DNA from 3 places in the Shewanella piezotolerans WP3 genome. Region 1 is predicted to be linked to each of the others. Evidence: predicted binding sites of a transcription regulator. Region 1 holds the regulator's gene; each other region holds the start of a gene.

Region 1 (10,512 bases):
TTCCCAAAAAAGCAACGATGACTTCAAAGTGCACGAGTGGCGTGTCTATCGTGTCGTTATATTATGTGTCGACTATCGATATGACTTTTGTAATTTCCAGTATCTATCTACTGGTTAGTGTAACCACTTTGGCACCTACGGCTGAAATATATCAGGCCGATCTCAGTCTTCATATACTCTAAAAGGATCTACAGTCCGTACATAAAGACCGACGACTAAATCGCTCGGATATAACAAAAATATCGTTGTTATCAGTTCCTACCCTACTTGGTGTTGAAATATTGATCAAGATCACTTTTTGACTAATTTCACTCATAAGTGAAATAAAAAAGCTCTCATGGAGAGAGCTTAGAACTGTAATAGAAATAACTGCTTAATGCATTGAACTAAATAAAGAGCCTTGATTACACCTATCATCCTGTGTGTTTATTGCGCTATCAGGTAAGTGAGCGTTCGCATTTTCAATCACTATACCTAATGCTTGTGCACTTTTGGCCACTAACTGTAAGCGTCTATTATCGCGCGCATCTAGGCTATTTGCCCAAGTAATTACCGCACTCGATGTGCCGCTTGTTAGCGCTTTTTCCATTGCCCAAAGAGTTTCGATTTCATCTTTAGCATGCACCAATAAAATTCTATCCATGCGCACACCAGCCGATGCTAGCATTTGCTTATAACCAATATTAGGTGGGCTAATCAATACGATCCAGCGCCCCTGCTGACTCAATTGAGCCAACTGAGCGCTAATCTTTGTTAGCTCATTGCGCCCTTGAGTGTGAGATACCATCGTTTCTATATCTACAACTGCTTTTTTCGTCATGGTAGAGGCTGGAATATCTTGCCAAAGACCAGGGTGACGAGGGCTAACACCTAATAATTTGTTCATTGCCAATCTCCATTGCGGATCACGCCAACTGCTAGCCCTTCAATGCTTAAGCTCTGGTTCGCTAGATCTACTTCTATTGGTGAATATTCTTCATTTTCAGCATGTAGAAAGACCTTATTACCTTTCTTTTCAAAGCGCTTAACGGTTACGTCATCTTCCACTCGAGCAACGACTACTTGGCCGTTACGTGCTTGCTGACTTTTATGCACGGCTAATAGATCACCTTCGAGTATGCCAATATCCTTCATACTGTCACCTCGGACTCGCAGTAGAAAATCAGCAGAAGGGCGGAACATGGCAGGGTCAACTTTATAGTGTTGTTCAACATGCTCTTGGGCGAGGATCGGCTCACCTGCAGCAACTTGACCAATTAAAGGTAAGCCGAGTTCGACCTCTTCCGGTTCCTCTTGAGTGAGCCGAATACCTCTAGAGGTTCCCGGTATGATCTCAATACACCCCTTTTTAGCCAGTGCTTTTAAATGCTCTTCAGCGGCATTGGCAGACTTAAAGCCTAAACGTCTCGCTATTTCAGCACGAGTCGGTGGCATACCTGTGTCTGAAATGTTTCGTTTAATCAACTCTAAAATTTCTGCTTGGCGCGGTGTAAGTGGTCTCATGGTTGAACCTGTTTTTCTATACAGTACCTGTTAGTATATACAGTAATTTAATCAGTGCAAGTATTAACCAAATTAATGTAAGCATAAGTTAAATTTACATTTATATGCCGTTGCTTTAAATGTTGGGCTGTGCGACGGCAGACTGGATGGGGGAATCATTCGACTCTAGAGCTAATACACTTAACTGCAACTAAGTCATTGTTCTATAAATACACAGTAACTTCAGGTGCGGATTGTAAAGCAATTGCACAAATCGTCGAAAATTCTGGTATTCTACGGGGTTATTAGAAGCGACTAACACTGCAAGCGAATCATGTCGAAAAAAGACTCTCTTTGGTTTAAATCTTTACGCTGGATCCAGAAAAAGTTGGTACACACTATTGTGGTACCTCATGATCCTTTTGATGATCTCAATCTCGATCCAAGCAAGCCACTCGTATATGTCATGAAAACAGAATCCGTGAGTGACATCGCGGCTTTAAGTGAAATGACCGGGACGCTAGGACTTCCAAGCCCTTATGATGACTTAGAGGTCAATGGCGTGAGTGCGCCGCGTGTTGTTTGCCTTGAAGGTAGCAAACCTCTATTTGGCGAGCGGGAAAGTGCTGAGCAGTATCTACACTGTTTTAAACGTCTGTTGAGTGTGCATAAGCAAAATGCTGAATTAGATATTCAATTGGTACCGGTCAGCCTTTACTGGGGACGCACCCCAGGTAAAGAAGATGACACTATGCGCGCGGCGGTTTTGGAACGTCAAAATCCAACTTGGTTACGTAAGTGTTTGATGATCCTATTTCTTGGTCGTCATAACTTCGTCCAGTTTTCTAACGCGGTGTCATTGCGCTATATGGCGGATGAACACGGTACAGATAAGCGTATCGCCCAAAAACTAGCGCGCGTAGCTCGAGTTCACTTTCAGCGCCAACGTAAAGTGATGACCGGCCCTCAGCTCCCTAAGAGACAAGCACTTTTCCATGCTTTGCTTAAATCTGATTCGATTACTAAGGCGATAAAAGAGGAAGCGGCCAGCAAGAAAATTTCAGAAACTGAAGCTCGTGCCAAAGCAATGGAATATCTTGATGAAGTCGCAGCTGACTACTCAGACAGCTTGGTACGTATAGCCGAGCGTTTTCTAACTTGGCTGTGGAATAAGCTTTATAAAGGAATCAACATCAAAGGTGCGGAGCAGATCCGTCAGCTACACCATGATGGCCATGAAATAGTTTATGTGCCGTGTCACCGTAGTCACATGGACTACTTGTTAATCTCATATATTCTCTATTATCAAGGTATGGTGCCGCCGCATATTGCTGCTGGTATTAATCTTAACTTCTGGCCTGCAGGGCCAATGTTCCGTCGTGGCGGCGCATTCTTTATCCGTCGTAGTTTCCGTGGTAATAAGCTTTATACCGCTGTATTCCGTGAGTATTTAGATCAGCTATTTACTAAAGGTTATTCGGTTGAGTACTTCACTGAAGGTGGACGCTCACGTACAGGTCGTTTATTGGCGCCTAAAACAGGCATGATTGCGATGACGCTTAATAGCGTTTTGCGTGGTGTTGAACGCCCTGTAACACTAGTGCCCGTTTACTTGGGTTATGACCATGTGATGGAAGTGGCTACTTACCATAAAGAGTTAAGCGGTAAAAAGAAAAAGAAAGAATCTGTCTGGCAGGTATTTGGTGCAATTCGTAAGCTAGGTAACTTTGGCCAAGGTTATGTGAACTTTGGTAAGCCAATAACGCTGCACAACTTCTTAAATGATGAAGTGCCTAATTGGCGTGAAGATATCGCCCAAGATCCTGAGCAAAAGCCAACTTGGCTAACGCCAGCTGTGAATACGTTAGCTAGCCAAGTGATGACTAATATTAATGATGCGGCAGCAGTCAGTTCAGTGACGCTAACGAGCTTGGTATTACTGGCATCAGAGCAAAATGCACTAGAGCGTAGTCAGCTTGAAAAGCAACTTGACCTTTATCTTACATTGCTAAAAGAGCTGCCTTATACCGAGTACACCTCAGTCCCAGAGGGGAGTGGTAAAGATCTGGTTTCTCAAGGTCTTGAGCTGAAGAAGGTTCAAATTGAAAGTGATGCGCTTGGCGATATTATCTCCATTGATGACAGTATCGCGATCACTATGACTTATTATCGTAATAACATCATTCATCTATTGGTGGTGCCATCACTGATCGCAGCCTGTTTATTGCGTAAAGAGCGTTGCACTCGTGATGATGTTGTTTGTGTGGTTAATGACTTTTATCCGTTGCTTCAAGCCGAACTATTTATGGGTATTGAAGATCCTAAGGTCTACGCAGATAGCATCTTAGATATCTTTGTTGCGCAGGGGCTGGTGATTGAAAATGGTCATTTTGAAGTTGCCGATGATAAAGTGAATCAGTTGCTATTGCTGTCTGGCACCATCGACGAAACTATGCAACGTTATGCTATCTTATTTAACTTGTTAGCGGTGAAGCCTAACATGGAGCGCTCTGAGTTAGAGCGCGATAGCCATCGCCTGGCACAAAGGCTGGGAGCACTTCACGGTATTACTGCACCAGAGTTCTACGACAAGAAGCTATACGCTACGCTAAGCGTTAAATTAAAAGAGTTAGGTCATCTAACCGATAGCGAAGGCTGTAGTGATATCAAGCGAATAAAAGATAGAGCTAACTTGCTGCTGCGTTCATCAGTTAGACAGACGATTGTTGATAGCGTTAATGCGGAGCAAAAAGATTAAATGGCAAATCATATGAATGCGGCCAAAAACAAGGCCGAAGGAAAATCACTATTAGGCGGCGCAATGATTATTGCGGGCACGACCGTTGGCGCGGGCATGTTCTCCTTACCTGTAGTGGGCGCAGGCATGTGGTTTGGCTACTCGATGTTAATGTTACTAGGCATATGGTTTTGCATGTTGGTGTCTGGCTTGATGTTGCTAGAGACTAATCTTCATTTTGAACCTGGTTCTAGTTTTGACACTCTTACTAAAACCACACTCGGCCAATTTTGGCGTATCGTCAATGGATTATCGATTGCCTTTGTATTGTATATATTGACCTACGCTTACATTAGTGGCGGCAGCTCGATAGTCAATCACAGTCTAGAAGGTATTGGTATTAGCTTACCGCAAAGTATTGCCGGATTGGTGTTCGCTGCGGTATTGGCCACCATCGTTATCATCAGCACTAAAGCCGTAGATAGAATCACCACTATTATGCTTGGCGGTATGATCATTACCTTCTTCTTGGCCGTCGGTAATCTATTGATAGATGTTGATACTACTAAGCTGTTTGTGCCTGATGGCGAAACGAGCTATGCGCCATATCTATTGGCTGCACTGCCATTTGGTTTAGCCAGCTTTGGTTACCACGGTAATGTGCCTAGTTTGGTGAAGTATTACGGTAACCAACCAAAGACCATTATCAAGGCTTTGTTCATCGGTACCTTTATTGCCTTAGTCATTTATAGCTGCTGGTTAGTTGCCACTATGGGTAATATTCCTCGTAGTCAATTTGTCGATATCATTGCTCAAGGCGGTAATATGGGCGTATTGGTCGGCGCATTGTCTGAGGTGATCGCTAGTAACTGGTTAAACACCATGTTAACCCTATTCGCTAACTTGGCTGTGGCTTCATCTTTCTTAGGAGTGACCTTAGGTTTATTTGATTACCTTGCGGATCTGTTTGGTTTTGATGAATCTCGCCAAGGTCGCTTAAAAACAGCAGCAGTAACATTTATTCCACCGACTATTTTAGGTATTTTATTCCCGAATGGCTTTCTAATTGCGATTGGTTTTGCTGCATTAGCGGCTACCATTTGGGCTGCAATAGTGCCTGCTATGATGGCTTATAAGTCACGTAAGATTTTTGCTGAAAGTAAAGGTTTTAGAGTGCCAGGTGGTACTCCTTTAGTTGTCATAGTGATTGTCTTTGGTATTGTCACTGGAGCTTGTCACCTGTTGGCAATGGCCGGGATTTTGCCTGTATACGGGTAAGTTATACCAATTGCATTAAAAGTTTGACCATTCAGCGGGAATTCAAAACGCTGTAGGCAAGTAGTGGAATTTGAGCTAATAGTTATTCTATATCCAAATCCCATAGCGAAGCATACAGCGTTTGCCAATTTGTTTAACCTCAGCCGCACTACGTGAGCCCCTCAGTCTTTCCACTTCTGCTTTGCATTGGCTTAAAAGGGAATAACCATTTCTTTACCAATGCGCTTTGAATTGAAAAGACTGAGGGGCTCTGAACTGGCCAAATACTTAATGCAATTGGTATTACTGCTACTCGAAACGATTAACAAAAAGCCTCTTCTTAAAGAGGCTTTTTGTTTTTTAGATTTTTCAAATACTGAGTTGGTGTTTGTTGACGAAAGCGGGCAAAAGAGCGGCTAAAGCTATGGGCATTAGCGTAACCTAATAGTGATGCAATCTCGGTTGGTTCTTTTCCCTCCAGCATGTACTTGATTGCTTGATTACACAGAATATACCCAGATAGATAGGTAAAGCTAAAGCCCAGTTTTTGTAAGCGTCTTTGTAGTTGCTGCCGTGAGATCCCAAAAAGTTCGGCAACCGTATCGACATTGGGAAAACCGTAACAACGCGAATAGTTTACCATCTCGTAAAGTACCTTTGGCGTATCTGTGGGCTGGGGCATATTGAGATAGTTTTCAAGCTGCGACAGGGGAATTGAAGTTTTTAGAGGCTCTGGCACATAAGTAAAATCACCATTGGATGCTAAAAGGTCATCGATATCTAACCAAAGCTCAGTTTGGGGGGCATTCCAGGAAATAGCACAGCCAAATAAGGCCTCGGTTTCTGACTGATTAATCGGTGATCCACTTAGACGAACCTTTAAGAGGCTGTGGTTATCTCCGGCATAGTGCTTGATAGCGTTAAATAATGTCAGGGCCACTCGCAATGAATCGTGGGCTCTTGCTCGATCTTTGACAAAAGAGTTGCTGTAACACCATTTCAATATTCTTCCTGATTGTTGGGCGTAATAACTGGCGCCAGACTGAAAGCTAGCTACCCCATGATTAATACGCCTAAATGATATTGCTAAGTCTGGTGCGTTCAGAAACCAATTGCCGGGAACCTTAAGGCTAGATAACGTCAGATGTTGCTGAATTTTCATCATATAGTCAGCATCGCCAGTCAGTCGCTCAATCTGCTCTAACCAGAGTGACACTTCCGTAAAAGGGATCAGCATCATTGGATCTTGCTGCAATAATTGCGGCAGTTTAAGGGTGTCTGGCGTTAAGCCGTAGTGTGCTTCTACCCCCTTAAATACAGGCGAAAGATAGCAAGAGCGAATAAAGGCTGTATTGAGTAACATGATGCGATACCTATTGGGGAAGTGTGCTAATTGAATCATAAATCATGGTTTATTGATATCTATGTGTCACTTGTATTGTTCTCTAAGGCAAAAAAGGCAAACTACACAGCCGATACACAGTTGTGAGATTTCCCTATGAGTTTGTTCAGTATGCCATTATGTCGATACAGGGGTTGATACCGCTTTACATGGTGTCGCCGCAGTCGTGATGGTGTTGACTATTGCTGCTGCTGTTTTTGGTTTCTGGAAAATTCATGAGCTTCCCATTAACCAAGCTCATAAGAAACAACATCAACAGATAGGACTCATTACTGCGCTCACCTGGATAGGCTTTGTTTGGCACTGGGTGTGGGTGATCGCAGTGATTGTTGCATTTGTTGATAGTGATAAGGCTTTACGCCGAGTCAGAGATATCTGGCGTGAGAAAGAAACAGCAACTGAGCAAAACATGATGAAAGAGGAGCGATAAATGCTGGAAGGATTAGCTGTATGGGCATTATTCATCTATCTGCTTCGTTTAGTCGGTATGCCTTGGAATATCTATAGTAAGAGCTTTGCTTATTTAGGGGGCACTGGCTGGCTTATGTTTGTTTGGGTCGGGCTGCTTAACTACACGCCGATGGATCTATCTGGCGGCTCCTTGGTGCAATCACCTCATATTCAGCTTCGCCCTGCCAATAGTCAGATACGAGGCAAAGTTGAAAACATTTATATCAAACCTAACCAGCAGGTTGAGGCTGGACAGTTAATTTATGATTTAGATGCAGAGCCTTATCAGATAGCTTTGAATAAAGCCCTTGTGGCAAAAGAGACGGCACAAGTGAATCTCTTTTTGGCTGATGAAGATGTTAAATTGGCTCTAAAGCAACATGATGTTTCGATTGCCGATGTCAGTATTAGTGAAAATCAGCTTAGCGCAGCGAGCAAAGATTTAGCTTGGAAAGAGAAAACACTCGCTCGCTATATTGAACAGAACCGAGTTGTCCCCGATACCGTCACTAAGAGCTTGTTAGATGAACAGCAGACTGCAGTCGATCTCGCGAAGGCGCAAGTGAGTACCTATTCTACTCAAATAGAAAAAGCACAGATGGCAGAAAATACAGCGCTGCTCAATATTAAGAAGTCGCGCCTCGCTGTCAAAAGCCGTCAATCAGATTTAAATACTGAACATGAGAATGTCGCACAAGCTCAGTGGAATCTGGATAACACTAAGGTATTCGCTCCCACGGATGGCTACGTGACAAATTTTATTATGCGTGAAGGTCAGTATGTGGGAGTTGCGCCGCGCATGCAGATGTACACCAATGAAAAATATGTATTGATGCGTGTGAACCATCAAGCCATTAGAAATGTGAAAATTGGGCAAATGGCCGAATTTGCTTCGGCTGTCTACCCAGGAAAAGTCTTTAGTGCTGAAGTGGAAGGGATTATTGAGGCAACAGGGGAGTCTCAAGGACGTTTAGTCGCATTGGATGATAATGTTAGGCAAACAACGGGTCAAAACCTTAACAATAAGCACCACTTTGTTAGGCTAAAACTGACAGAAGCTGATGATTATGACATTCCTGTGGGCTCGGTTGGACTGGCATGGATCTCGGGTGCTAAGCCAATTGAATTTTTGGCCTTTCTGGATGTTATTCGTGGCATTGTGATTCGGATGAAGTCGCAGATCTACTATTTTTACTCTATATAGTTTGTAGTGTCACGCTAGCAGTTAAAGGCTACTAGCGTGACACTTAATTTAAGCAAAAACGCGATTTCTACCGTTCTTTTTGGCTATGTATAAGGCTTTATCGGCTAACTTTAGGGTTTGAGCAAATGTCAGCTGTCCATGGTGCTCTGCAACACCGATAGAGATAGTGACATTCACTGTAGTACTTAGGTTATCTTCTTGGGTGTTACGGCTAGATTTATTGCTTGTTTTACGATGTTCATTTCTGAGTACAATATCATAATCGCGAATTATACATCTGAGCTCGTTAAGATAAGGAAGCACAAATTCAACATCTCTATTGGGGAATACGATCGTAAACTCCTCTCCACCGTAGCGGTATACTTTGCCACTTCCTTTCACCTTCGTTAGTTTGCTAGCAATCAGCTGCAGTACTTGATCTCCCACGTCATGACCATAGGTATCGTTAAAGCTTTTGAAATGATCAATATCTACCATTGCAACGCTGTAGTGGCTATTGAGCGAAAGTGCCATGGTATTGAGTGCACGTCGAGAAGATAGCCCTGTTAAATCATCTCGATAGGCTAGATGGTATGACTCACTTAAAATTGCGCATAGATAAGTAACTGCCAACATACATAGCAGTATAGAAAGAGGCAGTTCACTAGGGTAATAGTAGTAGAATAGCCATATAAACAGAGTCACTACCATCATAGAGTCGATGGCAGTTTTACGCCAGGTTGCATAAATACACACCACAATACTCGAAACCCCAACAGGGACGTATATCGCAGCAAGTAAGTTGAATGCTGGCGGTAGTTCAGGCGTTGTTGGCGCGCTTAACTGTGTAATAAGAAATAGCCATGCAAACCCAAGGACAACACAAAAGGCGATGCTTACAAAGGTCTTTATTGTATGGGTAGAGAGAATAGCCCTGTCTTTATTGATTGAAAAAAATGCGATGACTAGCGTACCAGATAAAAATATATGGTCTCTCAGGTCTTCTATTGAAGTGAGTTCAGGTAAAAGACCTTGTTCATATAGGTAATAAATTAATAGGAGTACGGATAGAAAGCTTAGCCTAGCGTAATTGAATTGAAGCGCTAAGACCGCAACAATAGGATACAGGTAGTAGGGCAGCTCATTAATAGTGGGCAACCAAAGCTGCCATTTATAGGCAAAGAGTTGAGTCGCTGCAATACAGATAAATGTCATCATTACAGGTACAAAAATATAGCGAAAACTACGTGTTAATGCAGACACTGATCTCTTCCCTGATGTTAGATGAACAATATTATAGTCGATAGTGGCGGGTACTACATAAGTTGTAGTTTTACTCTTTTCGATTTGCAAGCGGGTCAATTGATTCGTTGGAAGGGCAAATATTAAAGAGGCATTTTATAAGACAAAGATTGGACAGGGATTGAAATAAGGTCTTAACTCAGTTCATTGTTAATTACCCCGCAGTCGGGGATTAGGACTGGCTATGAAAATTGATCAATATTTCCAAGGGCAGCCCTGCTGGGTTGAGTTGGAATCTGTAGATGTTGCGGTCAGCAAGCAGTTTTATCATGCTTTATTTAATTGGGATATTGTCGATATGCCGATCCCACAAGGCACATACAGTATGTTTAACTTGGAAGGCGATGATTTAGGTGCGATGTATCAGCTGCCTGACGAGATGATCACTGCGGGTGATAAAAGTCATTGGCTAATCTACTTTGCCGTAGAAAACCTAGAAAATAGTTTAATTGATGTCACAGGGGCTGGTGGCACAATTGTACTTGGCCCACACGATGTTGGTGAGGCTGGGAGTATGGCAGTCATTAGAGATTTAGAGGGGGCTAAGTTTGCCTTATGGCAGGCTAAAAATCATATTGGAGCAAGGAGAGCCGCAGAGGCGGGGACGTTATGCTGGGTTGAACTCGCTTGCAGAAAAACAAAGGACGCTAAGTCATTTTATAGTCATATATTGGGTTGGGGTTCTCGTAAGGCTGATAT
Region 2 (10,512 bases), 1.7 Mb from region 1:
TCTTGTAATGCTTTCGCTTTATGTGCTCGCTGTGATTCGACATTAAGGTGCTGGAGATCACAACCACCGCACTTTTCATAATGAATACATAAGGGGGAAACTCGTTCACCCGAAGCTGTTTCCACTTTTAATAATTTAGCTCTAGAAAACTTCTTCTTCTGCTCAGTCAGTTGTACCTGCACGGTTTCGCCTGGCAATGCACCATTGATAAAAACAATCTTGCCTTGATGGTGAGCGATACCTGCGCCAAGGTGATCTAACTGGGTAACATTCAAAGATAACTTTGACGATAATTGTTTAGATCTATTTGGTTTTGCTTTAAAAAATTGTGCCATTTTACTCTCTAAATAGATAAAAAAACTGGCCAACACAGGCTGTTACTGGCAGTCTATCGAATACTCACACTATATTTATCGGTAACGCAATCATCTCATGAATGAAGCCAACAATATGACCAAATACAGCCTACGTTCATGGGTTCTGGTATTGGCGTTAGCTCCAACTATTTTAGTGGGTATTTTATTGGGCAGCTATTTTACCATAAATAGATTCTATGAACTTGAAGAAACGCTCATCGATCAGGCGAGTAATATTATCGAACCTCTGGCGATTGCAGCAGAGGTTGGTTTAGACAGTAAAGATTTTGAAACCACCAAGCGATTGATCACGGCCGCTCAGCTAAATAAAGCCTCTTTAGTACAATTCATTGCTATTTTTGACGTCAATAATCGCGTTGTTGTCACCTCGCATCATTACAAAAATCATGAAGTTATGCGATACGACAAGCCATTAAGTTCAATGCTAAGAACCGAACTTGAGCAAGTGGGCGATAGTATGATTTTACGCAGCCCTATTTTTAATAATAGTGCCATCAAGCCTATCGATAACTTTGATGAGAACAACCAGCCCATTGAGGCTGAGGTGGTAAAGTTAGGCTACATATCTATATTGATCAATAAAGAGAATGCGCTGCTTGAGCAACATCGTGCTGCGGTTGCCGCTTTTATTATTGTGTTAATAGGGGTTCAGCTAAATTTATTCTTTACTTTTCGGCTGGTTAAAAACGTTACCCAACCCATTACGGAAATGGTACGAGTTGTCGCCAAAATTCGAGAGGGCAAACTCGATACTCGCCTAACGGGCAATTTGATTGGTGAACTCGACCTACTCAAGCGTGGTATTAATGCCATGGCGGGTTCTTTGTCTGAATATCACGACGAGATGCAGCAAAATATTGATCAAGCCACATCAGATCTACGCGAGACACTAGAGCAGATTGAAATTCAAAACGTCGAGCTTGATATGGCAAAGAAACGAGCGTTGGAAGCCAGCCGGATTAAATCTGAATTCCTTGCCAATATGTCGCATGAGTTACGCACCCCGCTTAATGGAGTGATAGGTTTCGCTAAGCAACTGCTGAAAACGCCCCTGCACTCTAGCCAGCAAGATTACATTCGTACTATCGAGCGAAGTGCGACGAACCTTTTGAGTATCATTAACGATATCTTGGACTTCTCTAAACTCGAAGCCGGTAAAATGGTATTGGAGAATATGCCATTCTCACTGCGGGAGGTTATCGAAGAAACGGTGACTATGCTCTCGAGCAGTGCTAGGGAAAAAGAGATCGATCTAGTGATAGATGTGGACCCACGCATCCCAGAGGATGTCACTGGCGATGCTATGCGTTTTAGCCAAGTTATAACTAACTTGGTTGGCAATGCGGTAAAGTTTACTGACAGTGGTAGCGTACAGCTAAAAATGCAATTAGAAGAGATAGCTGACGGCAGTGTGCATGTCCGCACCGAGATTATTGATACTGGCATAGGTATCGATGCAGACAAGCTCGCATCTTTGTTCCAGGCTTTTGGTCAAGCAGACTCTTCCATCTCACGACGCTTTGGTGGAACAGGCTTAGGACTTGTGATCACCAAACGCTTAGTTAATCGAATGGGCGGCCAAATTGGCTGCAACTCAGAACCGCAGCAAGGCTCGACCTTTTGGTTCTCTTTACCGCTAAATTTAAGCCAATACCCTATTAGCGATTCCTTGCCCATCGGTACGCTAAAAAATAAAAGTATTCTATTATTCGAACCGAATCCGTTATCACACCATGCTATAGAACGCATGCTTACTCGTTGGGGATTAAAGGTCACCAAAGCTACCACCAGCAAACAATTAGAGTTTATTGTCACTCAGTCAAGTCACTTGTTCGATTATGGCCTGTTTAGTTGTAAGGGAATCGCAGCTTCAGGTAATGCGGCTGAATTGCTCAAGGTCACTAAACCTAAGGTGAACTACTTAATGTTGATTACCAATTGTGTCGAAAGCGAAGAGGTATTCTCACAACTTCGCCCCTATATTGATAAGCAACTTACTATGCCTATAGGTGAAAAAAGGCTGTCGAGTAGCTTAATTGATCCGCAATCAACGATAGAAGCTGAAGCTTTGCCACTGCCTATGCCATTTGCTATTCCCGAGGCAAAAGAGAACTTAACAGTACTCGCTGTTGATGATAATCCAGCTAATTTGAAGCTAATTGACACCCTACTCAATGAACTAGTAACTCAAGTTCATATAGCTGACAACGGTGATGCCGCCGTACAACTGGCAAAGCAGCGCAGCTTTGACCTCATCTTTATGGATATACAGATGCCGGGTACCGATGGCATTAGTGCCACTAAACAGATAAGACAAAACTCAGCTAATCGCAATACCCCAATAATAGCGGTGACCGCACATGCTATTGCCGAAGAACGCGAACGTATATCATCTAGTGGAATGAACGGTTACCTGCCTAAACCAATTGACGAAACTGCACTTAAAAATGTTATTCACAAATGGAAGAACAAACCTAAATTTACTCATTTTGATCAGCGTACACTTAACTGGGAGCTATGTTTAACCCAGGCGAATAATAAGCCAGACTTAGCACTCGATATGTTGAAGATGCTATTAAAGTCGTTGCCAGAGTCTGTTGAACATATAAATAGTGCACTGGCGAGCTTCGATCAACAGGGCATGTTGACCTGTATACACAAGTTGCACGGTGCAAGTTGTTATTGCGGTGTACCGACTACACAACAGCTTTGCCAAGAAATTGAATCAGGATTAAAGAAAGGCATTGCAGTTGAAGACGTAGAACCTGAAATCCTTGAGTTACTTGATGAGTTAACTAAGGTAGAATCAGCGGCTAATCAAGTGATCACCCAGCTATCAGTGGATGTAAAAGATGACAAATAAGACGGGCTTTTTTCAACGCCTTAAAGGGCTAACACTAGCGCAAAAGAAACTTTTTGCTATTGCACTCTGCCAACGTATGCTGCCCAATTATCAGCTTTTTTCTGAAGTGTGTGAATTTGGCAACCCAAAAGTACTCGATACACTGCTTAATCTACTTTGGCAGTCTATGTATGACAATAAGCTTAAGCTAAACATTGAGCTGCAAATGGAACGTATTGAAGAGAATACTCCTGAGCCAGCAGATTTTGACGTGTATGGCGTCTACCCTGCAATGGATGCAGCTGTTGCGTTAACCTCTTTGCTGAGTGCATTAGAGAGCAAAGTAGAAGAAGATATTACGAATATCAGTAAGCTTTCATCAGCCACTGTTGCTAACTATATTGAAGCGACCTGTGAGCAAGAGTTTGATAAAGAATCTGAACTAGATGACTATATATTCAACCATGAAGTGATGGTTGAAGAAAAAGAGATGCAAGCAGTTCTTCTACAAGCCATTGAAGAAAACCCTCATCTTAAAGCTGATTTTGTCAAAGAGTTACGCCGAGAAATTGTCGCCGTAGGCATTTCAAATATCGGCATTAGCCACACTGAAGCTTAAACAAAACACCGATCTAAAAAGCCGTTCATTGAACGGCTTTTTTATTGCGCAATGTTATTCTTAATCAGGCTATTTGCTTTCCATCGAGAACAGCTGCTCAGCTTTCGAATGCATAAACTCGATAAATAGTTTTACCTTTAACGGCTGATGACTACGCTGGTGATATAAGATAGAAATCCGCCTTTTTTCACCAATCCACTCAGGCAACAAGCTTTGTAACTGACCAGAGTTGAGCTCATTTTTTACAAAAAGTGCAGGGCCGTACAGTATTCCACCATTATCCACAGCCGCTCGGACGGCACCATTTAATTCACTCAATGTTAACTTAGCTGGTCCATCATAATAAAAGCTCTCTCCTGATGGGTGCTTGAGTGTCCAGTTAAAAAGCGGCCACACTTTTATCAGTGCATGATTATCTAGCTCGCTTGGATGTGTAAAAGGAGCGGCGCTGGCAATATAACCAGGCGATGCAAATAAACCATAATTAAGCACTCCAAGAGAGCTTGAGATCCAAGAGGAGTCTGGTTGGGTACCGCCAACGATGGCAACATCAACACCTTCATCAATCAAATCAATAACGTTGTTATTCTGTACAATATGCAGCTGAATATCGGGATACTTTTCACAGAACTCATTAATAGCATTTATGAATATCATCGAGATAATTGACACCGGCGCTGCAATCCGAAGGGTACCTTCAGGCGTATCGACCGCTGCGCCACGAATGCTATCAAACTGAGACACAATAGCCTGATACTGCTGGAACAGCGCTATCCCCTCTTCGGTTAAGCGCAACTTACGTGTGTTGCGCATTAAAAGTTGTTTATCAAGCAATGTTTCTAACTTTGTCAGTTTTCGGCTCACCGTTGCGATAGGCATCTCTAGCTCTTTCGCTGCTTGAGAAAAGCTCCCAGCATTAACTAAGTGCACAAATTGGTAGATCAGCTGTAGTTCCAATCCAAAGTTGCTATTCATCGATATAAACCTTTGCGTTTAAAACTTAAAATGACGAGCGGCTACGACCTAAGGTCAATAGTACACCAAAGAGCAACTATGTTAGTGTTCCAGCTCAATGTTAAGCGTGTTTAACGCATATTATCCCAAGTGAATAGAGAACAGCATGCCAGCAGTATTGACGCCGCTCCTCGCCGTATTTGGCATTATGTTGATTGGAACTTTGGTACAGAAAACAAAGTTATTACCATTTGAGACAGACCAAGTGTTAAACCAATATGTTTACTATATTGCGTTTCCGGCCATCATGCTTATTACCCTGGCACAGACACCTATAAGCGACATACTTCACTGGGGGTATATTGCAGGCTTTAGCGCTGCGATGCTAATTAGCTACGCCATAACATTTGTAGTGTCATTGCTCGTAAGCCCAGCCAAAAAAGCCGTCGCAACAATGCGAGCGCTTAATGCCACTTTTGGAAATACTGCTTTTATCGGTATGCCGCTCATGGCAATACTGTTTCCAGGCAATCAAGTTGCGTTGGCAGCGGCGGCGATTGCCAGCTTATTATCAGTGTTAATTTTCGCCGTTGCCTTGGTGTCTTTAGAAGTCTTAGGCAGCAACAACCAAACTTCAGCAATAAAAGTCATTGCTCTCGCCTTAATCAGAAACCCCATTGTCGTCGGCAGCTTTGTCGGGATAAGCCTATCTGCAATGACAGTAACCTTGCCGGAAAGTCTCGCGCTTATTATTAAGCAACTCGGCTTGACATCAAGTCCCTGTGCACTATTTGCCATTGGTATGGTATTAGCAAAATCTGGGCAACATCAAACATCGAAGCAGCTTATTAATTATCAACAGTTGAGTGATATCAGCGCAATAAACATGATTAAGTTGTTCATACAGCCTTTTATCACTTTCCTGCTAATGACCAGCTTAGAGGTAGACTCACAGTTAATTTCGATGGGCGTGATGCTTGCGGCACTGCCCACTGCAGCAAGTGTTTACTTACTCGCTCAGCGTTATCACACTCAAGTGATAACCAGTGCTCAAGGAATACTATTGGGTACGCTTGTTACCTTCATTAGCTTGCCCCTATTAGAAGTATTTTTGCTCGGCTAAAACCAATTAACGCTTAATTGTTCTATGCTACGACAACAGAGACTCAATAAAGCGCCATCAACAAGTTTAAGAGTGAGCGATAATCAGTCCATCTGAACTTCCTCTATGACAAGAAGGCAACCAAATAACCTAACTCGTTTGAAATCAGTAAATTGTGATCATTTAAATCGTAAAGAGCTAAACATTGATTGATTTAACAACAAATAGTTTACTGTATAGAAAAACAGTATATACTGTTTATCAATACAGTGTTTTGGATAGGACATCACTATGCTTTGCCAACTCAGCATTAACAATTTTGCTATTGTGCGTTTTTTAGAACTCGATTTTAAAGCCGGAATGACCAGTATTACCGGTGAAACGGGTGCAGGTAAATCTATTGCAATTGACGCATTAGGCCTATGCCTGGGCAATCGAGCTGATGCCAATACTATTAGGCCTGATGCCACAAAAGCTGAGGTTAGTGCTCGCTTCTCCCTATCTGATATTCCTCTTGCTAAACGCTGGTTAGAAGACCATGACCTCGAACTGGACAATGAGTGTATTTTAAGGCGTACGATTAATAGTGATGGACGTTCTCGTGCATACATTAATGGTAACCCGGTACCATTAGCCCAAATTAAATCTCTAGGCCAACTGCTTATCGGGATCCATGGCCAACATGCTCACCATGCAATGCTAAAAAGTGAGCACCAGCTTACATTGCTCGACAGTTACGCCAATCATAAAATGCTGCTCGATTCGGTCTCGTCCAGTTACCACCGCTGTAAAACGATAGAGAAAGAGCTGCAGCAGTTAGAGCTTGCTCAACACGAAAGATTAGCACGCAAGCAATTACTACAATACCAGGTAGAAGAACTTAACGAGTTTGCCATTAGCGAAGGTGAATTTGAGACCATTGAAGCCGAACATAAAAAACTTGCCAACAGCACTGCACTCATTGAGTTATGCCGCAGCCAATTACATATTTTGCAAGAAAACGATCAGGGCAGCATTGAATCGCTACTCAATACCTCTATCAGCCAAGGGCAAGATTTAGAGAGCTATGATGCAGAACTTGGTAGCGTCGTCGTTATGCTCAATGAGGCGCTGATCCAAGTGCAAGAATCCAGTAGCGAACTTGAACGTTATTTAGATGGCTTGGAGTTAGACCCTGAATACTTTGAGCAGTTGGAGTTACGCATATCTAAGGCGCTACAATTAGCGCGCAAGCACCATGTCAACGCCGCGGAGCTATTCGCTTATCATCAAGCTCTATTAACAGAGCTTAATGACTTAGATTCCGATGAAGACAGGCTTGATGAGATCCGTAATCAACTCAGTAACAGTCAACAAGCCTATTTAAACCATGCAAGAAAACTAAGTCAAAGTCGCAGTCGTTACGCTAAAGAGCTTGATAAAAAGGTCACCCAATCTATACATGAGCTCAGTATGCCAAAGGGTAAGTTCAGCATTTCAGTCAATTTTAATGAAAGCATAATTAGCCCACATGGCTGTGATGGAATAGAGTTTTTAGTCACCACCAACCCCGGACAGCCTTTACAACCAATAGCTAAAGTTGCCTCTGGTGGTGAGTTATCTCGTATTGGGCTCGGTATTCAAGTGATAACCGCTAAGAAAGTAGCGACGCCGACACTAATTTTTGATGAAGTTGATGTTGGGATATCAGGACCAACTGCCGCGGTTGTCGGGCGTATGTTGCGCAGCCTAGGTGAATCAACTCAAGTTTTTTGTGTCACCCATCTGCCGCAGGTTGCTGGTAACGGTCATCAACATATGTTTGTAAACAAAAACAGTAAAGCGGGCAAAACTGAAACCTCGATGGTGCAGTTAGATAAAGAGCAACGCGTTGAAGAACTGGCACGCTTATTAGGCGGCGATACCATAACCAGCAACACTTTGGCTAACGCTAAAGAGTTACTGTTAAGCTAAGTGTCACAAGACAGTTTAAGGCATAAAAAAAGGAGCTAATAAGCTCCTTTTCCTTTTGGCTTGATTAAATCAAGTAGTAAGCGGCAACTTGTAGACAAATAAGTGAGAATATACCAGCCAATACATCATCGATCATAATACCGAAACCACCATGCACTTTGGCATCTAGCCAACGGATTGGCCAAGGTTTTAAAATATCGAAAAAGCGGAACAATATAAAACCGGCTAACAGCCACTGCCAGCCGGCTGGTGCTGCTATCATAGTAATGAGCAAGCCTGCGATTTCATCCCACACAATCGCGCCATGATCATGAACGCCCATATCTTTAGCGGCTTTATCACAGATATAAAAACCAATTAACACACTAAATATCGTAAGGCCTATGTACCAAGGTAGGCTTAACGGCGCCATAAGCAAAAAGACGGGGATCGCGGCGATAGTACCGAACGTGCCTGGTGCCTTTGCCGCTAAACCAGAGCCAAAACCTAATGCCAAAAAGTGGATTGGGTTCTTAAGCGAAAGCTTAGCCACCGCTTTATCTTTTGAGAGTAAATCCATCAATTAAAGTGCTCAAATCCAAGGTTAATAGGTTCGAATGGTTGGTTATCTAATAGCAAATTTAGCTTACCGCCAGTGCAGACTTGGCCAATTTGAGTAAACTTAACGCCCGTTTCAGCCAATGCGATTTCTAATGCGCCTTTTTGCGCCTCAGAAACGGTAAAAAGTAGCTCATAATCTTCACCACCGGTTAATGCATAACTCAATGCCAACTCATCGGAAACATTAGCTTTTAGCTCTTTGGATAATGGAAGTTTATCTACATTGACCATAGCACCGATATTAGACGCTTTAAGTACATGCTGTATATCAGAGACTAAGCCGTCAGAGATATCGATAGCACTGGATGCCAAAGTCCTTAACGCTTGTCCTGCAAGTACTCTTGGAGTCGGTCGATAATGACGATTGATAATATACTCTCTATCAGCCTCATTACATTGCGCTTTGCCTCGCAACAGATCCAAGCCGAATGCTGAATCGCCCAAGGTCCCCGTAACATAGATCCAATCACCATTTTTTGCACCACTTCGTGTCAGACCAGTGTGCTCCGGTACTTGTCCATTTATCGTAATGGTGATTGAGCGAGGCCCGCGAGTAGTATCCCCTCCCACTAGCGCTACACCGTAATACTCAGCAATTTCAAACATACCAGTACTGAAATCTGCAAGCCAATTCTCATCGACTTCAGGTAGCGTTAGCGCCAACGTCATCCAAGCAGGTTCAGCCCCCATAGAGGCAAGATCTGATAAGTTAACCGCCAAGGATTTGTATCCCAAAGCACTAGCAGGCATATCTGGGAAAAAATGCACGTTTTCCACTAGCGTGTCACAAGATATCGCTACAGACTTATTAACAGCAGGCTCAACAATGGCACAATCGTCGCCGATGCCAACTGCCACGTCTTTTCGAGACTGGGCGCGCCCAGTAAAATAGCTTTCGATTAATTGAAATTCTTTCACAATACCAATCACAATTTAAAAGTGGACTGAAGAAAAGGAGCCAAATAGTCTGTGGGTATCAAGGCTATTCCACTGCGCTTACCCCGTATCGCTGGGTTCATGCAGCAAAGACTCTCTTTTAGCCATAAAAAACGGCATCCGAAGATGCCGTTTTGACTATTTAGTTCTTGCTACTAACTTATCCAGAATACCGTTAACGAACTTATGTCCATCTTCAGCGCCGAATGCTTTGGCAAGCTCGATAGCTTCGTTAATCGCTACCTTATATGGAACGTCTTTACGGAAAGTCAATTCATAAGCCGCTAGGCGTACGATCGCTTTTTCGACTGGATCAACTTCATCCATAGGACGAACCAAAAATGGAGTGATAAGCTCATCTAATTGGCTTTTCTTTGTTGCAACGCCACCTAATAACTCACGAAAGTAAGCTATATCGACACCATCAACATTTTGTTCAGTTAGAAACTCATGCTCAACATCAGCAATATTGTTGCCACTTAGCTGCCAAGAGTATATGGCCTGAACCGCTAAACGACGTGCCTTTCGGCGCTCTGAAGGCTTCATTAAATTGTCCTAAATTACAGCTGTTCTTCAAGTGCTTGCAAAACGTTAACCATCTCTAGCAGACCCAAAGCAGCTTCGCCGCCTTTGTTACCTGCTTTAGTACCTGAACGCTCAATAGCCTGTTCAATGGTATCTGTAGTTAAAACGCCGAATGAAACAGGAATATCATACTCAAGTGCAACTTGAGCTAACCCTTTATTACATTCGCCTGCAACCAGATCAAAATGAGGTGTACCACCACGGATAACCGCACCAAGTGAGATTATGCCGTCAAATTTTCCGCTTGCCGCAACACGACGGGCTGCAAGTGGCAGTTCGACAGCGCCTGGGACTTTAATTACAGTGATATTGTCATCTGCAACCTGACCAAAACGCTTTAGAGTGTCTACCGCACCATCAAGCAAACTCTCAACAACAAAGCTGTTGAAACGTGAAACTACAATCGCAATTTTTGCGTTTTTCGATTCGATATTACCTTGAACTACGTTCATTTATCTTACCTAAATTAGCTTAATGACCCAGCATGGGGGCGGAAGAGGCGGTATGATACCACAGCCACTTACGCTGATCCCTATGCAATTTA
Region 3 (10,512 bases), 2.1 Mb from region 1:
TAAACTAAACCACTTATCCATTGCTAATGGCGTCTCTACCCAGCGAGATTCATATGCCGTCATTAACGCTGTTCGCTCACTAGAGCAGTCACTATTCAACGCGGTTAGCGCCCCTAAAGTGTCAGTCATGTTATCAGCAGTTCCAAACTGTTGTTCTGCAATATAGCGGTAGCTATCATCCACCTTAAGCAATAAACTTAGGCAGGTATTTTTAAGAGCACGAGCATCTGCACTATCGGTGCTTTGTAGCTGCCTGACTTTAGCGAGCAGTTCATCTTCACAACCTTGTGCTATTTCATTGACTGCAAACTGACGTGCAATAGCAAGGCTATCTAGGTCGACACTCTCTGTTTGCTCTATCAGCGAACTTGCACTTGTCAGGGTAAGAATTTCAGCCATTAGTGCTTCATTTAACGATTCAGATAAAAGAACGCCTTTAAAGCCATCAACAAGTCGGCTATCTATATGCATCGCTTTGCCATTTTGCAAATTATCTACACACTGCCAAATTGACTGACTAAATAAAGATACAGATGCCTCCCACTTCGCCACTTCACTGTTAGCGAAACGCATTAAATGCAGTAACTGCTCAATTGAGTAATCAAATTCCAATTTTACCGGCGCTGAGAAATCTTGTAATAATGAAGCTACGGGTCTGCTTTTAATATTCTCAAAAACAAAATTTTGAGTTTGCTGTTTAAAATCTAATACCTGATTGACGAGACTGTTACCCTCGCTATCAATCAGCTCGATATCAAATGGAATATGCTGTGGCAATTTGTCCGTTTGGCCAGGAGTATCGGGTGTTTCTTGAGATAATGTTAAGCAGTAGCTATTAGTTGAATCATCATAAGATTCTGTAGCAGTGACTTGAGGAGTGCCAGCTTGGCTATACCAAAGGCGGAACTGACCTAAATCAACTTGACTGGCATCTTCCATTGCCGCGACAAAATCATCGCAAGTCACAGCTTGGCCGTCATGCCTGTTAAAGTACAACGCCATCCCTGCTTGGAACTTATCTTCCCCTAACAAGGTATGCATCATTCGAATCACTTCAGCCCCCTTGTTATACACTGTAACGGTATAGAAATTATTCATCTCTATTACTGATTCAGGGCGTATAGGATGAGCCATTGGGCCAGAGTCTTCAGCAAACTGCTGGTTTTTCATCACTTTAATAGCATGAATACGATTAACAGCTCGAGAGCCAACATCAGAACTAAACTCTTGATCTCGAAAAACGGTTAGCCCCTCTTTTAAGCTCAATTGGAACCAATCACGACAAGTTACTCTGTTACCGGTCCAATTATGAAAATACTCATGACCAACTACAGACTCGATCCCATGGTAATCATCATCAGTAGCAGAGGCTTTATCTGCCAACACATATTTGGTATTAAATACATTCAGCCCCTTATTTTCCATCGCACCCATATTGAAAAAATCAACGGCTACTATCATATAAATATCGAGATCGTATTCAAGATTAAAACGAGTTTCATCCCATTGCATTGATTTCTTTAATGATGCAATTGCATGGTGAGCTTTATGAAGATTGCCTTTATCGACAAAAACCTGCAGCTTAACGGCTCTATCGCTACGGGTGATATATTCATCTTCTAATAGGTCAAAATCACCTGCAACTAATGCAAAAAGATAAGCCGGTTTGGGAAACGGATCATGCCATTTAACGTAATGTAAACCGCCTTCCAAATCACCACTTTCAACAAGATTACCGTTACTTAACAAAAATGGAAATGCAGTTTTGTTTGCTTCTATGCGTACGGTATAAATAGCTAGAACGTCAGGTCTATCAAGAAAGTAAGTAATACGCCTAAACCCTTCAGCTTCACACTGAGTGCAGTAAGCTCCATCAGACATGTATAAGCCTTCTAGACTGGTGTTTGACTCAGGATCGACGACAGAGACTATTTCCAACTCAAAAGTTTGCTCTTCTGTATCGATAATCAGTTGACCGTTTTTCTCTGTATATGCGCTCTCAACACCGTTTATTTTAACTGACTTTAAGTTAATATCTTCGCCATCTAGTTTTAATGGCTGCTGGTGTTCACCCACTCTTTCGATTGAGCTAGTCGCTTGAATTACAGAATTCTCACCCGCTAAAGAGATATCCAAATCCAAGTGTGTGATTTGAAAAAGTGGTGCTTGATAGTCTTTTAGGTACTTAGCTTGTGGTTGTGTCATTGTAGGCCTACTAATTCCATTTTTAAGTTAAAAAAAACGCGCTAATAGCGCGTTTTATAATCTGCAGTGAGCGACTAATTTTGATTTTTAGCCACTTTCTCAATATCAACTAAATCGAGAGTGATGTATGCCGTTTCATCGAGAAATGCATCGGTCTTGTCAGCATCGTCTTCTATATCATCTAACGATTTAACCACTTCGAGGCCTTCACGGACTCGCCTTTCGTTTTCGCGATCGAGTTGCTTCTTATCGTTCTCATCACGCTCAGCAAGACGTTCACTTTCAACTAACGATACCGTTTTGTCGTTATGGTTAGCTTTAAACTCTTCGATATCTTGGAAGATATAGCCGAATTCAACGTCTGTTTTAATTCGCTGTTGATGCTTGCTATCAAGATTTTGAATCAACTGTGGATAGATCTCGCTTAACGTACCGTACTGCGCCACTGGCACCTTGTCCCATGGCAGTGCATTCTCTTCTTCTGCTTCACCGTACTCACCAGGCTCTAGAGCACTTGGAAATGGAATGTCCGGTGTCACACCTTTTAGCTGAGTACTGCCACCATTAATACGATAGAACTTCGCGATTGTATACTGTACATGCCCTATTGGTTTCTCATACATATCGTAGATTCTGCCAAGGCTCTTATGCTGTTGCACGGTGCCTTTACCGAATGTAGATTCACCTACAATCAGAGCACGATCATAGTCTTGCAGTGCTGCGGCAAAAATCTCTGACGCAGAAGCACTATAGCGATCAACCATCACCGTTAATGGACCGTCATAGGTGACTCGGCCATCATTATCTCTATTTTGAGAAACTCGACCATTAGCATCACGAATTTGTACTACGGGTCCTTGCTCAATAAACAAACCTGTAAGCAATGTCGCTTCAGTAAGCGCACCGCCACCATTACCACGTAAATCGATAATGATACCTTCAACTTTAGCCTCTTTAAGCTCTGCAAGCTCTTTAGAAACATCCTTTGAAAGGTTCATATAGAAACCTGGGATTTGAATAACACCGACCTTGCGGTTAGCGTATGGTCCCTCCGACGGCTCGACAACTTTTGAGGTAGCAGCACGGTCTTCTAAACGTATCTTGTCTCGTACGATAGTCAGTTCAAAAGGCTTAGCACTGGAACCACCTTTATTAGGCAAGATCTCTAAAACAACTTTACTGCCTTTAGGACCTTTAATTAACTCGACAACATCGTCTAAACGCCAACCGATAACATCTACAATTTTCTCGCCTTCTTGGCCTACACCAACAATTTTGTCTTCAGGCGACAACTTCTCACTGGTTGCTGCTGGACCGCCAGCAACTAGGCTTTTAATGACGGTGTAATCATCATCAACTTGAAGTACCGCACCAATGCCCTCAAGGCTTAAATTCATCTCCATCTGGAAACGCTCTGCATTTCGTGGCGATAAATAGCTGGTATGCGGCTCAACAGTTCTCGCAAATGCGTTCATAACACCTTGGAAAACGTCTTCGCTGTGAGTTTGACTTAGACGCTTGATTGAGTTGTTGTAACGCTTGGATAAAATAGTGACGATTTCATCCCATTTTTTACCCGTCAACGTTAAGTTTAACGCATCGTACTTGACGCGTTGACGCCAAAGTTCGTTTAACTCAGCTTCAGTTTTAGGCCAAGCGGCGTCTTTACGGTCGAATTCATAAGCATCGCCAGCCACATCAAACTTCATCTCTTCGTCTAATAAAGAGAGTGCATAGGCGAATCGTTCATAGCGGCGTTTTTGAATCACTTCGAACATTGCATAGGCTTGCTGCAGATCGCCACTTTTCAACATATCGTCAAATTGAGTGGAATAAGCCATAAAGCTGTCAACGTCTGACTGCAGTAGCACATTCTTACGATAATCCAACTGTTTCAGGTATCGTTCGAACACTTGCTTTGAAAACGCATCGTCCATTTCAAAACGATGGTAATGGGAACGGGTGAACAAACCAGTGACGCGTTTACTCGCCACTTTATGTTGGGGTTCCTGCTTTAAAGCAGGTAACTCGCTGAATTGAATAGTAGGGCTAACAGCCCACGCCGAGAATCCTACAAAAATACTGGCGATAGATACAGCCAGAGACATTTTCCGCATCAACAAGTTACTCCTTTACATGCTTTTAAACCATTACAGCAGTATGTATTCAGCTTTAACTTTTATCGTTAAACCAGAATCTAGCTGAACTTGAACATCTTCTTTTTTGATATCCAAAATAACACCAGCTACTGGCGCCTTACCTAGTTTGACGTTTACACGTTGATTTTTCTTCAACTCTGTCAGTACCGCAGGCGTTAAAACTACTTCTGCTACTTTTTCTTTAACAGGTTTTGCGCTTGGCGCCGCTTTCGGTCTTCTAGCAACCGGTTTTTTAACGGGTTTCTTAGCATTAGCTGCAGGTGCTGACGTTTTTCCTGCCTTAGCTATTCTTTTTGCTTTCGCTTTTTCCTGACTTTCTTTAAGTGTAGCTTGAGCATGGTCAACGTGCTCTTGTTCTAGCTCACCACAGGAATTACCATCTAAATCGATACGATGCGTACCGGCTTTAACACATTTAAGGTAACGCCAGCTGCTTGTGTATCTTCTTAAAGCGATTCTTAGTTGAGTCTTACTGACTTTAGAATCATCAGCTAACCTTTCCGCTAAATCTTGAAACAATCCGATTTTTAATGGCTTAGTTTCACCTTCAGCTATAAAGCATAAAGGAAATGTTTCATATAAGTACGCAAGAATAGCGTTGGTATCGGTCAACTTTTCTGTTGATTCCATCTTTACTTCCACAGTTTAAAAAAGGGACACCACCAAAAGAGTTTCTATCTCTCATCGATTTAAGTGTCGTTTATATTTGTCTGATTATGACCTAAAGAACAAATTAATAATGATTAACTTATGTTTTTTAGCGGCAAAATCAAACCTACCTTAGCAACAACCTATCATAAACGCTATTGCTTCGCTTTACCGAATAATCGCGATTTGAGATTTCATTGCTCAAACCGCTTATTATAGGGATGCATGAGATGATTGCGACCATCAATTAGCAAAAATTGGTCGTTGATTAACCAAATAGGCAATTTTCGAGACTTTTCACCAAAGTTTCTACGCCTTGTTGATCGATTTCATCAAATCTTGATAACGATGGGCTATCAATATCCAGTACTCCGATAACATCACCATTGCGTCGAAACGGAACAACCAATTCAGAAACGCTCGCGGAATCACACGCTATGTGGCCCACAAATTGATGAACATCAGCGATACGTTGTGTTTCATTTTTTTCAACCGCAGTACCACATACGCCTTTTCCTATCGGTATCCGAGTACATGCGACTTTCCCTTGAAAAGGGCCCAAAACAAGTTGCTCGTTCTTTAATAGGTAAAAGCCTACCCAATTAAGGTCAGTTAAATTATCATTTAACAGCGCAGAAAAATTGGCTAAAGCCGCTATTTGGTCATCTTCACCGCTCAATAAAGCGATAACTTGACGATTCAACGTGTCATAAAATGACGCGGTCATATACATCCCCTAAACAAAATCATCGATAAAACTAAGTAAATTTGCAGCATCTTATCAAGATGCAACATATTTAGAAGACTGATACTCTGTTTTTTTTAGTCTAAATTAGTCTTTTTCGACACTTTCTTAGCCGGAGCTTTACTTACCGCTGCCCCACCTTTAAGTAAAGATTGAAGTTCATCTTTATGCTGCGCTAAGAAAAACCCAAGCTTTTCAATATCATTATCTTCCAACCCTAGTTCAGGGTTAGTCAAGAAAGGAATTAAGTTGTCAGCGATATCAAGCATCTTATCGTAGGCATCAGCCTCCTTTTTCGATGTGAAAGTCATCTTTTCAACCCCTTCTCTAACTACGACAAATTTGGTTATAACGGCCATAATCAATCTCGCACTGTTTTTATATACAGTAAAGAGTCTCACATATTGAAGTTCTTATGCAAGTTTTCTTGAAAACCTGATACGCTTATAGCGATAAGGACTCTGTAATAATCAAATGCATACGATTATTTGAGCCTACGTTTATAGCAATATGTTTGTTTTATTCCTTAACGTTTTATTTGAGGCTTTGTTTCCTATGCCACCGGATACGCTAGACAATAGTGTTACTTTATGTCCGTCATGTGATTTGGTCATAAGGAAGCGTGCCTTGCCAACGGGCGTACGAGCGATTTGCCCGCGGTGCCACACGCAGTTATACGACACGCCATACTGCTCAATTAACGGCATGCTAGCTCTATGTGTGACAGCTATTATCTTTTTTTTCCCAGCGAACTTATTTCCAGTGCTTGAGCTTGAATTTTTAGGCAGTATGCGCACGACAACCGTTTTTGAAGGGGCCGCTGCGGTCTATCAGCAAGGTTATTGGGTTGTTGCGATCGCAGTTATGACGGCAGCGGTCATCGCCCCAGGCATCTTGCTCGCTTCAATATTGGTGCAGATCCTGATCATTAAATATGGACTGCAATCACCTTTATTAAGGTCGATATTAAAGCAAGCATTAAAGTTACAAGGGTTGCTTACCCAGCTAACTATGCTCGAAATCTATGTTATTAGCTTTTTGGTTGCCGCTTTTAACCTTGCGGATTTTGCTACTGTTTCTTTCGGTTTTGGAACTTTCTGCTTTACAATGTTGTTTATAATGCATTTATTTCTTTTAAGAGAATACGATTTAGAACATATGTGGAGTTTCCTTGAACGATAATCAGACAAGCTGCACATTAGGAAAAGAAGTAGGCCTAACTTGCTGCCCGACCTGCAATAAAGTCACCTGCGCTAATTCAGCCTGTTGTAGCCGCTGTGATGCCAAACTGATTGTTAGGGATTACGACAGCCTACAAAAGAGCTGGGCTTTACTGATCACCGCAGCTATTTTGCTGATCCCAGCCAACCTATACCCAATAACAACACTGACGAATCAAGGGCAAGTCACCCAAGACACCATTTTTTCAGGGATAGCACATCTGGTTAAAACGGACATGATCCCTATCGCTATTATTCTATTTACAGCGAGCATATTGGTTCCGGTGCTAAAAATTGTAGGTTTAACCATATATTTAACGGCAATTAGCTTTAAGTTACCTATATCCAAGAAAAAGCTAATGATGGGCTTTCATATTATCGAATGGATTGGCAGGTGGTCGATGTTAGATTTGTTTGTCATTTCTCTCACTGTTGCGGTCGTTAATATGGGACAACTTTTAGATGCAAAACCGGCACCTGCCGCTACAGCATTTGCCTTAGTTATTCTGCTGACACAGCTAGCAGCAAAAGTGATTGACACACGTTTACTCTGGGACAGATTGGAAATAAAAAATGACTCAAGTACAGACACCTAAAGTAGTAAAGAAAAAGCTCTTCTCTCCTATTTGGCTATTACCGATTATCGCATTGGCGCTAGGAGCTTGGTTAGGAGTTAAGAGTATCCGTGAGTCTGGCGTAGAGGTCAGAATACATTTCCCAAGTGCCACTGGTATGGATATTGGCAAAACATTAGTTAAGTATCAAGGACTTACGGTTGGCAAGGTTGTTGATATCAGTATTGATGATGATCTTCAGGGGGTGAATGTTGATGTTTTAATGGATTATCGCTCCTCTCCATTTCTCAACAAAGATACCAAGTTTTGGCTCGTGAAACCCAAGGCTTCAATTACTGGCGTTGAAGGATTAGACACCTTATTTTCAGGTAATTATATTGGGATTTTGCCAGGTGAAGGTGAGTCAGCTTCTTTTTTCGAAGCAGAGATCAGCGCACCAGTTATTACACCAGGTAACGAAGGTTTAATCGTTAACATTACCTCGGAAAAGTTAGGTTCTTTAGATGTCGGTTCTCCGCTATTTTATCGACAGATCCCAGTGGGTCAAGTTGTTGGCTACCGTTTAGATAGCAGCAATAAGATTATTGTTACAGCCTTTATTCAGCAGCAATATGCAAATTTAGTCAAAGTTGATTCACAGTTTTGGAATGTGTCGGGTATTAGTGTTGATGCTTCTCTTGCCGGTATTGAAGTTCGCACTGAAAGTTTAGCGGCGATTCTAGCAGGTGGCATTAGCTTTAGTTCAAATGATAAGTCTGCCCCTGCAGAAAATAGACACGAATTTGCGCTGTATGATAGCGAGAAACAAGCCTTCGGTGGTATAGAGTTTACATTAACGGCTAACGGCACAGAGTCAGTGGCCAATAATACCGCCATTGTTTTTCGAGGCATTAATATAGGCCGGGTTACCAATAAAATCCTAACTGATAACGGTATATCTTTAGAGGCTAAAATCGACAGTAAATATGCCGAGTTGTTAGCAGGAACATCATCATTTTGGTTAGAAGGGGCAGATATATCTCTCAGCGGCATCAATCATCCAGAGCGACTACTTACTGGCAGTGTGATTAACTTTATTACGGGTTCTGGCGATCCGCTACAGCAATATCCCTTGCTAACCACTAAACCCGAGCCGTTGAATAGTAACAAGCTTACGTTAACTCTGGACTCAGATACCAACCCAGGCGTTTCAGCCGGCGCTGAGTTACGTTTCAAACAAATAAAAATAGGTACAGTGCTGTCCAGTAAGTTAAATAAAGAACTGACTAAAGTTGAATATAATATCGAAGTCGATGCGGATTTCAGTAGTTTACTCACCAAGGGCAGCTATTTTGTCGCCGAGTCCGTACTTTCAGTAGAAGCGAACTTAGACGGTGTTGCGGTAAAAGCTCGCGACCTCAGCACCTTTACTAATGGCGCACTAAGTTTGATAAAAGGCGCAAGTAACCAGCAGTTAGCTAACGGGGCATTATTAAGAGTATTTGCCAGCAATAAAGAAGCAGATAGCTACTTTGAGAACTCGAGACTAATAACTCGACAACTTTTTAGCAATGATGCCGCTGATGTCGTTGATGGCTCACCGGTTTACTATAAAAAAATGCAGATTGGCCAAGTTAACAAAGTTGAATGGCAGCGGAAGAGTAACGATTTTATAATTGATATTAGTATTCAAAAAACGTTTGAATCGCTGTTAACCGACAAAACGGTTTTTTGGCGCAATAGCGCGTTAGCAATTAATGCCAGTTTAAGTGGCATTGAAGTAGAGATGTCGCCACTACAAGGCGCGATTAAAGGTGGCATCACTTTAGGGTTATTGGAGCAACCAGCACAAGGACACGAAAACCAGCTATATGCTTCTAAATTCCTCGCGTTAAGCCAATCAACAGCGATAACGATGACCTTCCCCGCCAGCGTAAAATTGGCTAAGAAGGCGCCTATCCGCTACTTGGGTCATAAAGTGGGTGAAGTGGAGTCAGTTGTACTGAGCAAAGATCTGACAGAGTTAAATGTCTCAGCTTATCTTTATGGTGACTACGCCGCTAACTTCAACCAACAAGACGCTAGCTTTTCCATTGTGGACGCAAAAGTTTCACTGTCAGGAATTGAAGCGCCTGAAACTCTGATTACTGGACCTTATATTTCAGTCGTTCCAGGGATCAGTACACAGACAGCTTCGCGCTTTGCCGGTTTAATAGACAAACCATTTTATAACCTAGATAACGCTCTTACCTTTATCATCACTAATAATAACTTAGGTTCTATCAATAAAGGCACTGCTATCTTCTTTCGAGGCATAAAAGTCGGTCAAGTAGATAGTTACCAGTTGATTGCTGATGGTACCGGTGTAGAAATGACCGCTCACATTGAGAGCCGATATAAACATCTAGTGAATAGCTCCAGTGTACTTTGGGATCTTTCGGGTGTTAAAGTTGATGTAGGACTATTTTCTGGTGCGCAGATTGAAACGGGCTCACTTGAAACTATCCTTACTGGAGGAATTGGCCTCGCGACCAAAGAGGTAACGTCAGTAGAAAATATGATTGCCCCTCAACATAAATTCCCGCTTAACGCTGCTGTCGACCCTATTTGGTTAGACTGGGCACCAAAGCAATCTGCGACTGACTGATTTCCTATTTAAAATTCCATATCAGGCGATTGCTTAAATACCTAAGTTATCGCCTTTTTCATAGCAATAAGATCACCCATTAACCATAAAACTGGTAACACACCAAGATCGCAGCCACTATACCCGCTAGATCGGCAAATAAACCGCAAGCAAGAGCATGCCTACCATTGCGTATTCCAACGGCACCAAAATATACCGCCAACACGTAAAACGTCGTTTCTGTACTGCCTTGCAATATTGCCGCAAGGCGTCCAGCGAAAGAGTCAACGCCATAGTATTGCATAGTCTCAAGCATCATTGCTCTTGCACCGGAGCCACTAAATGGTTTCATCAT

Evidence for each region. Region 1 encodes LexA, which represses DNA repair genes until DNA is damaged. Its sites were predicted from a motif close to TACTGTATNNNNATACAGTA; they were not measured.
Region 2: recN (DNA repair protein RecN) is a predicted target of LexA. The motif match lies at 6,125-6,144, and genes of this name have one in related genera.
Region 3: SWP_RS12720 (YebG family protein) is a predicted target of LexA. The motif match lies at 6,128-6,147, and genes of this name have one in related genera.

What each region holds. Positions count from the first base shown of each region.
Region 1 covers NC_011566.1:5,040,910-5,051,421, reverse strand. Annotated here, with positions in the region: gene SWP_RS21405 (cell division inhibitor SulA) at 374-886, opposite strand; gene lexA (transcriptional repressor LexA) at 883-1,503, opposite strand; gene plsB (glycerol-3-phosphate 1-O-acyltransferase PlsB) at 1,817-4,240, shown strand; gene mtr (tryptophan permease) at 4,241-5,497, shown strand; gene SWP_RS21385 (AraC family transcriptional regulator) at 5,817-6,839, opposite strand; partial or broken gene SWP_RS21380 (MFS transporter) at 6,975-7,308, shown strand; gene SWP_RS21375 (HlyD family secretion protein) at 7,309-8,532, shown strand; gene SWP_RS21370 (GGDEF domain-containing protein) at 8,581-9,774, opposite strand; gene SWP_RS21365 (VOC family protein) at 9,998-10,512, shown strand, end outside.
Region 2 covers NC_011566.1:1,360,583-1,371,094, reverse strand. Annotated here, with positions in the region: gene rlmD (23S rRNA (uracil(1939)-C(5))-methyltransferase RlmD) at 1-335, opposite strand, end outside; gene barA (two-component sensor histidine kinase BarA) at 433-3,240, shown strand; gene SWP_RS05965 (YjaG family protein) at 3,230-3,838, shown strand; gene SWP_RS05960 (LysR family transcriptional regulator) at 3,908-4,813, opposite strand; gene SWP_RS05955 (AEC family transporter) at 4,959-5,915, shown strand; gene recN (DNA repair protein RecN) at 6,186-7,847, shown strand; gene SWP_RS05945 (phosphatidylglycerophosphatase A family protein) at 7,912-8,406, opposite strand; gene thiL (thiamine-phosphate kinase) at 8,406-9,365, opposite strand; gene nusB (transcription antitermination factor NusB) at 9,522-9,929, opposite strand; gene ribH (6,7-dimethyl-8-ribityllumazine synthase) at 9,944-10,420, opposite strand.
Region 3 covers NC_011566.1:2,968,802-2,979,313, forward strand. Annotated here, with positions in the region: gene pepN (aminopeptidase N) at 1-2,205, opposite strand, end outside; gene prc (carboxy terminal-processing peptidase) at 2,280-4,322, opposite strand; gene proQ (RNA chaperone ProQ) at 4,356-4,994, opposite strand; gene SWP_RS12715 (GAF domain-containing protein) at 5,281-5,739, opposite strand; gene SWP_RS12720 (YebG family protein) at 5,835-6,116, opposite strand; gene SWP_RS12725 (paraquat-inducible protein A) at 6,313-6,939, shown strand; gene SWP_RS12730 (paraquat-inducible protein A) at 6,929-7,573, shown strand; gene SWP_RS12735 (PqiB family protein) at 7,551-10,178, shown strand; gene SWP_RS12740 (nucleoside recognition domain-containing protein) at 10,258-10,512, opposite strand, start outside.